3 regions of the Shewanella algidipiscicola genome follow, and region 2 is predicted to be linked to each of the others. Evidence: predicted binding sites of a transcription regulator. Region 2 holds the regulator's gene; each other region holds the start of a gene.

Region 1 (2,276 bases), 470 kb from region 2:
GCCTAAACCAAAGCCAAAGGTCACAAATGGTGTTTGTCCATTAGCAGTATGTAAGGTGTTGACCTCATACTCCAATGACTGGAACGCATCGTGACACTCTTTTTCGGTCTGCGCGGTGGCAAAGGCTTTGGCATCTGTAATGCCCCACTTTAAGGCCACTTGATAGTGTTTGTCATAGCTTTTAGCCACAAATGGTGCTAACACTTCATCGATGCGGTTAATGGTAGTGCCGCCATAAATATGGCTTGCTACCTGAGCAATAATTTGTGCCGTCACTGCCGTGGCCGTGGAGATCGATTTTGGGGTTTCAATTTCGGCATTGCCCATCTTAAAACCATGAGTCAGCATACCGGCTAAATCAATTAGCATGCAGTTAAACATCGGGAAAAAAGGTGCGTAATCCAAATCGTGATAATGGATCTCACCCGCTTCATGGGCCGACACCACATCTTTGGGTAAAATATGGCGAGTCGCATAATGCTTGGCCACGATACCGGCGAGCAGATCGCGCTGGGTGGGGATCACCTTTGAGTCTTTATTGGCATTTTCGTTAAGCAAAGCTGCATTACTTTGTTCAACCAGACCACGAATATCACGATTAAGTCGGCTGCTTTGCTCTCGATGAATATCTCTATCATGACGATATTCGATATACACGCGTGCTAAGGCCTTATAGGGTCCTTCCATTAGTTGATTTTCGACTGCATTTTGCAGGTCGTGGATATCCACTTCGGCCATATCGGCCATGACGAGACTCACTTGTCGCGCTACTTGAGTCGCATAGGTAACATCATCAATACCTGCTGAGTTTGCAGCGGCAACTACAGCGTCTCTGATCCTTGTTTCGTCAAAAGGCGTGCGGTAACCATCCCGCTTAATAACTACTGGCATTGTTTAATATCTCCTCAAGTAACGTTCAAAATGACACCATATATAGTGCCAATAAAACGTTTAAGCACAATATGTAGCGTATTAGGCTACAAAGTCACTCGAAGTACCTTGATCCAGATCATGGTTTTACCGATGGTATTTAGCGACAAAAGATTACTGCCAACTAGGCCACTTATCTCAAAAAGTGACCTTGACCGAACATCGAAACAAGGCTAGATAATGTAAAAAGTCGGGACAAGCTGTGAGTAAGTGTTAGTAAATTACGTAAGTCGCTTAGATAGCGCTAAATAACTGTTTAACTGGCCGCTCGATTGTTGTGAATTTCCCATAGAAGCGGCCAATTGCATGGTCGATTTCAACCCCTGCCATTGCTCTTTGTCCATTGCGGGCATATTAGTGTCGGCGTTGATCAACACAGTTAACTGAGCCGAAACCCGGGCGGCGGTTTGGCTGTATAACGCACCATCTATACCGTCCATGTTATTAAGCACGGTTTTGGCATCATCGAGCATTTTATGTAGCGCCTGATCGGGCTCCGATTGCGTTAATCCCTCTTGCTTACTGTCAATAAAGTTCAGCAGTGATTGCGGCGCATCATTGGGCTCTGGGATCTCAAATCCTGCTGAGCTTAAGCGGTTTAGTTGGCTATCTGACAGGATACCATCTTGATGTAACCGCTGTATAAGCTTAGGAATATCATTAATACTAAACGCACCAGCACTGAAGAAGTCGTCTGCCATCGCCTCAATTTTTTGGGCTCGCTGCGCCCGAGGCGATAATGACACCTCTTCTTGGGCGATCGCGCTACCGTTTGTTTGCGCCGGACGAGTTCGCTCGCCTAAGCTTACCGTGTCGGCCGGTGCATTCGCGCCTTGAGTTTGATGCTTAAGCACGCCACCATAGGCGTCGGTTACCTGTTGAGAATTAGAGGTTGTTGGAAGCTGACTGATTGGATTCATTGTCAAAATGTCGACGACTGCTAAACGATATCATGTTAAAGCAAAAACTAGGCCGCTTTTAAAAACAGGTTTAGGGACTCGATCAACTTAGCGTCTCATCGAATCCTTCATCGCGGCATACTAACTCAGTCAAGCCCCTCACATTATCTGACAACGCTAATCCTAATCATTAGCGACCGGGGGTTTCTGGGTATTCTTCGAGCACAGTGGTGATAATATGAGCCACTTTTTTAACCGCTTGCTCACCCGCCTCTATCGCTTCGTTCGCGCGATGAAACTCCATGGTGCCGATATCGGCAACATTAGGGGTGATCAACAGATCGGGAGGATCCCCCATTAAACGTACCCGTTTATGGCGTTGCTCTAAAATATCCATCGACTGTGACATCACCGCCAACATCCCCGGCTGATTACGATTACCAAGAG
Region 2 (2,276 bases):
TGGCCTAAATGCGCCAGCAATGCTGCGAGCGGCACGCGCCCTTCTTGGGCGTCAAGCTGTAAATGGCTCACATGTGGTGGCCATGAGGCCTGTACCGACGGGCTATAAGGCCTGCAAGACACCAATAAGATAGGTGATGGAATGGCCAGTAATGTTGCTTGGCTCCCTAGCCGAGCCTGACTATCGAGCACCACCCGCAATGGCTGCTTTAACAGCTCAGCAGGCAGTGAATCGGCTAGGCTACCGAGCTCTTGATGGCGCACATTCATGCTGGGATCATCTTGCAATACGCTATCGATGCCAGTTAGCACCGCACAATGACGCGCACGCATTCGCTGCACATCGCGGCGGGCATTGGCACCGGTTATCCACTTCGATGTGCCATTGGACAACGCCGTTTTACCGTCTAAACTGGCGGCCAACTTGATGCTCACCCAAGGTAATCCAGTCGCCATACGCTTCATAAAGCCTTGATTCAGCGCGGCCGCCTCATCACGCAGCAGATCGATATCGACCTCTATGCCTGCTTGCTGCAGCATCTTAATCCCCCGGCCAGACACCTGCGGATTAGGATCGGTTACCGCCACCACTACTCGCGCCACTTGCGCATCGATTAATGCCTGTGCACACGGCGGGGTACGACCATAGTGGCTACACGGCTCTAGAGTAACATAGGCGGTTGCTCCTTGGGCTTGCTCGCCAGCCATACGCAGTGCATGCACTTCGGCATGGGGGCCGCCCGCGGCAATATGATAACCTTGGCCGACTACCTTGCCTGCCAAGCTGATAACACAGCCCACGCTAGGGTTGGGTCGAGTGGTATAGCGCCCTTGACGCGCTAACTTAATGGCTTTTGCCATCATTTCAATATCGAATTTTGACCACACCATGTGCCATATCCATGCAATCTAATGATTAATAATCGGTTTATTTGGGCGACTTAGGACTCTGCAGTTTCGCAATGGCGTCACCAAACTCGGACACATCTTCAAAGGCGCGATACACAGAAGCGAAACGGATATAGGCGACTTTGTCGAGGTTGACCAAGTGGTCCATCATCAAGTTACCTATCATCTCAGAGGTGACTTCACGCTCGCCAGTGGCGCGCAGTGTCGACTTAATCTTGCTTAGTGCCTGCTCAATTTCATCCATAGATACCGGACGTTTCTCGACTGCGCGTAACATGCCGCCGCGCAGCTTTTCTTCATCGAATGGCTGGCGACTACCGTCTTGCTTAACCACTCGTGGCATGACTAACTCGGCGCCTTCAAAAGTGGTGAATCTTTCATGGCACTCAAGGCATTCACGGCGACGGCGAACCTGGTGGCCATCGGCAACCAAGCGAGAATCGATCACCTTAGTATCGGTTGCGCTGCAAAACGGACAATACATTGAGCCTCCAGCATAAAAGCACTTAAACAGATCGGTTGGCATACATAAAAAGCCAACTGAGAGATACAAAAATGGCCGCTATAATAGCGGCCATCGAAGTTTACCTGATTTAACCCTTAAGGTTAACCGTAAACGGGGAACTTAGCGCACAAATCAAGTACCTGGTTTTTCACCTGCTCGATAGTAGCTTCGTTGTTGATGTCATCGAGCACATCACACATCCAGTTCGTTAACTCAACCGCTTGCGCTTCTTTGAAGCCACGACGAGTGATCGCTGGCGAGCCAATACGCAGACCCGAGGTCACAAAAGGTGAGCGAGGATCGTTAGGCACTGAGTTTTTGTTCACTGTGATGTTGGCACGACCAAGTGCAGCATCAGCGTCTTTACCTGTGATATCTTTAGCAATCAAATCAAGTAGGAATAGGTGGTTATCGGTACCGCCAGACACTACATCATAACCGCGCTGAATAAAGGTGTTTGCCATCGCTTTCGCGTTAACAACCACTTGCTCTTGGTACGTTTTAAACTCAGGCTCTAATGCTTCTTTGAACGCCACCGCTTTAGCCGCGATAACGTGCATCAATGGGCCACCTTGGCCACCAGGGAATACCGCAGAGTTTAGCTTCTTGTAAATATCTTCATCATCACAAGCCGACAAGATCAAGCCGCCACGTGGGCCAGCCAGAGTCTTATGGGTTGTGGTGGTCACCACGTGTGCATGTGGCAGTGGATTAGGATAGATACCCGCAGCCACTAGACCTGCAACGTGCGCCATATCGACAAACAGGTAAGCACCAACTTTGTTTGCGATTTCGCGGAACTTGCCCCAATCGATAATGCCAGAGTAAGCACTGAAACCGGCGATGATCATCTTAGGTTGATG
Region 3 (2,276 bases), on a different contig from region 2:
CAACAAGCGCTGCTCACGCACTATCAGCGCATTAATGGCGACCATGCTAGATTGTTTGATGGCATAACAGAGGTACTGCACTATTTAATGGATAATGGCATTGCCTTCGGTGTTGTCACGAATAAGGCAGCACGGTTTGCCCGCCCTTTATTAGCCACACTGCGCTTAGGGCAACAGCCCCTTATCGATTATATGAGCAGCGTTATCAGCGGCGACACTACCACCCAAGGTAAACCTGCCGCAGCGCCTATGCTGTTAGCAGCACAACAGCTGGGCTGCCATGCACATAACATCATCTATATAGGTGATGCACGGCGCGATCTTGAAGCGGCGCAAAATAGCCACATGGTTGGCGCTATTGCCATGTGGGGTTATATTGCAGCAGATGATAATCCTACTCATTGGCCGCACCAAGTGCGCTTTGATAAACCGCAAGCCATTATCGATTTTATGACTCAGGCTTCTGTAAGCCACTACGCGTAAACTAACCGTTATAGCTAGCAAATCGCATTAATCGCAATATAAACAGTTTATTGGAAAGCGGTTTGTTGGCGCTGATTTAACAAAATCAGCCATGAGTTTAACGGCGTTTCAATGAAATGTTGTTCTGCAGTGTCACTTTATCATTGCTAGTAAGCTGTTACTTTGAAACGGATTGAGCAATATTAACAGTGCTAGGATCGCAACCTTAAGTCCAGTGATGAATAAACGATCGCCACGATCGATGATATAACTAGCGTTCTATTCGTTTAAATTTGATCGCTCAAAAGTGACTTCAAACGAGCAAGCATAATTGAAAACAAGGCTTAAAGGTTAGCCATTACTAACCCTAATTTTTACCCCCAAGATATCCACAACTTGTCCCCTGAAATCTCACTTGCAAAATGTCGCCAACCTCACTATCTTGTATCCTATATTTTATATAACACCATATATTGTGTGTGAGTGACGATCGAAGCCACTATAACCTAAGTTGTATTTGGGTATTTTTCGTTAACTTTTCGATTGTTTTGACAGGGAAACGTTGCGTGTTTTTTTTCAACTCATTTGACCGCAATATTTAATCAAGGCTTATCTTCAATGAACAGCACTATGCAAGTCACTAAACGCAGTGGCGAACGTGAAACTATCGATCTCGATAAGATCCACCGAGTGATCACTTGGGCGGCAAAAGGACTAAAAAATGTCTCTGTCTCTGAAGTGGAATTACGTTCTCACCTTCAGTTTTATGATGGGATTCCAACTGAAGCAATCCATGAAACCATTATTAAGGCTGCCGCAGATTTAATCTCGCCAGAATCACCTGATTATCAGTTTCTCTCTGCTCGTTTAGCTATCTTCCATTTGCGCAAGAAAGCCTATGGTCAATTTGAACCACCCAAGCTGTATGATCATGTCGTTAAGCTAGTGGAGATGGGCAAATACGATAATCACATTCTTAGTGACTACACTCGCGAAGAGCTTGATTTGCTTGATGAGCATATCGATCACTGGCGCGACATGAACTTCTCTTACGCTGCCGTCAAACAGCTCGAAGGCAAATACTTGGTACAAAACCGGGTTAGCCATGAGATTTATGAGAGCGCCCAGTTCTTATATATCCTGGTTGCGGCATGTTTGTTTGCCAAGTACCCAAGAGAGACGCGTCTAGATTATGTAAAAAACTTCTATGATGCGACTTCGACCTTTAAGATCTCGCTACCCACCCCCATCATGGCGGGTGTGCGTACCCCTACGCGTCAGTTCAGCTCGTGCGTACTGATTGAATGTGGTGATAGCTTAGACTCAATCAATGCCACAGCGTCGGCCATTGTAAAGTACGTATCACAACGTGCCGGCATTGGTATTAATGCTGGTCGCATTCGTGCGCTAGGTAGCCCAATTCGTGGCGGCGAAGCTTTTCACACGGGTTGCTTACCTTTTTATAAGTATTTCCAAACCGCGGTTAAGTCGTGTTCACAAGGCGGCGTTCGTGGCGGCGCAGCGACCCTCTTCTACCCTATGTGGCATTTAGAAGTTGAATCACTGCTGGTATTGAAAAACAACCGTGGCGTTGACGATAACCGTATTCGTCATTTGGACTATGGGGTTCAGATCAATAAGTTGATGTATCAGCGCCTGATCCAAGGTGGCATGATAAGCTTATTCAGCCCATCTGACGTACCTGGCATGTATGATGCGTTTTTTGAAGATCAAGCCGAGTTTGAACGTCTTTATCTGCAGTATGAAGCCGATGACAGCATTCGTAAGAAACAGATTAAAGCCGTTGAGCTATT

Evidence for each region. Region 2 encodes NrdR, which represses ribonucleotide reductase genes. Its sites were predicted from a motif close to AAACACNANATNTNGTGTTT; they were not measured.
Region 1: a site for NrdR is predicted at 954-973, ahead of nrdD (anaerobic ribonucleoside-triphosphate reductase). Genes of this name have one in related genera too.
Region 3: a site for NrdR is predicted at 924-943, ahead of nrdA (class 1a ribonucleoside-diphosphate reductase subunit alpha). Genes of this name have one in related genera too.

What each region holds. Positions count from the first base shown of each region.
Region 1 covers NZ_OXJV01000001.1:645,299-647,574, forward strand. Annotated here, with positions in the region: gene nrdD (anaerobic ribonucleoside-triphosphate reductase) at 1-891, opposite strand, end outside; gene DN599_RS02865 (hypothetical protein) at 1,152-1,850, opposite strand; gene rssA (patatin-like phospholipase RssA) at 2,020-2,276, opposite strand, start outside.
Region 2 covers NZ_OXJV01000001.1:1,111,361-1,113,636, forward strand. Annotated here, with positions in the region: gene ribD (bifunctional diaminohydroxyphosphoribosylaminopyrimidine deaminase/5-amino-6-(5-phosphoribosylamino)uracil reductase RibD) at 1-890, opposite strand, end outside; gene nrdR (transcriptional regulator NrdR) at 928-1,392, opposite strand; gene glyA (serine hydroxymethyltransferase) at 1,515-2,276, opposite strand, start outside.
Region 3 covers NZ_OXJV01000016.1:146,844-149,119, forward strand. Annotated here, with positions in the region: gene DN599_RS10945 (HAD hydrolase-like protein) at 1-483, shown strand, start outside; gene nrdA (class 1a ribonucleoside-diphosphate reductase subunit alpha) at 1,081-2,276, shown strand, end outside.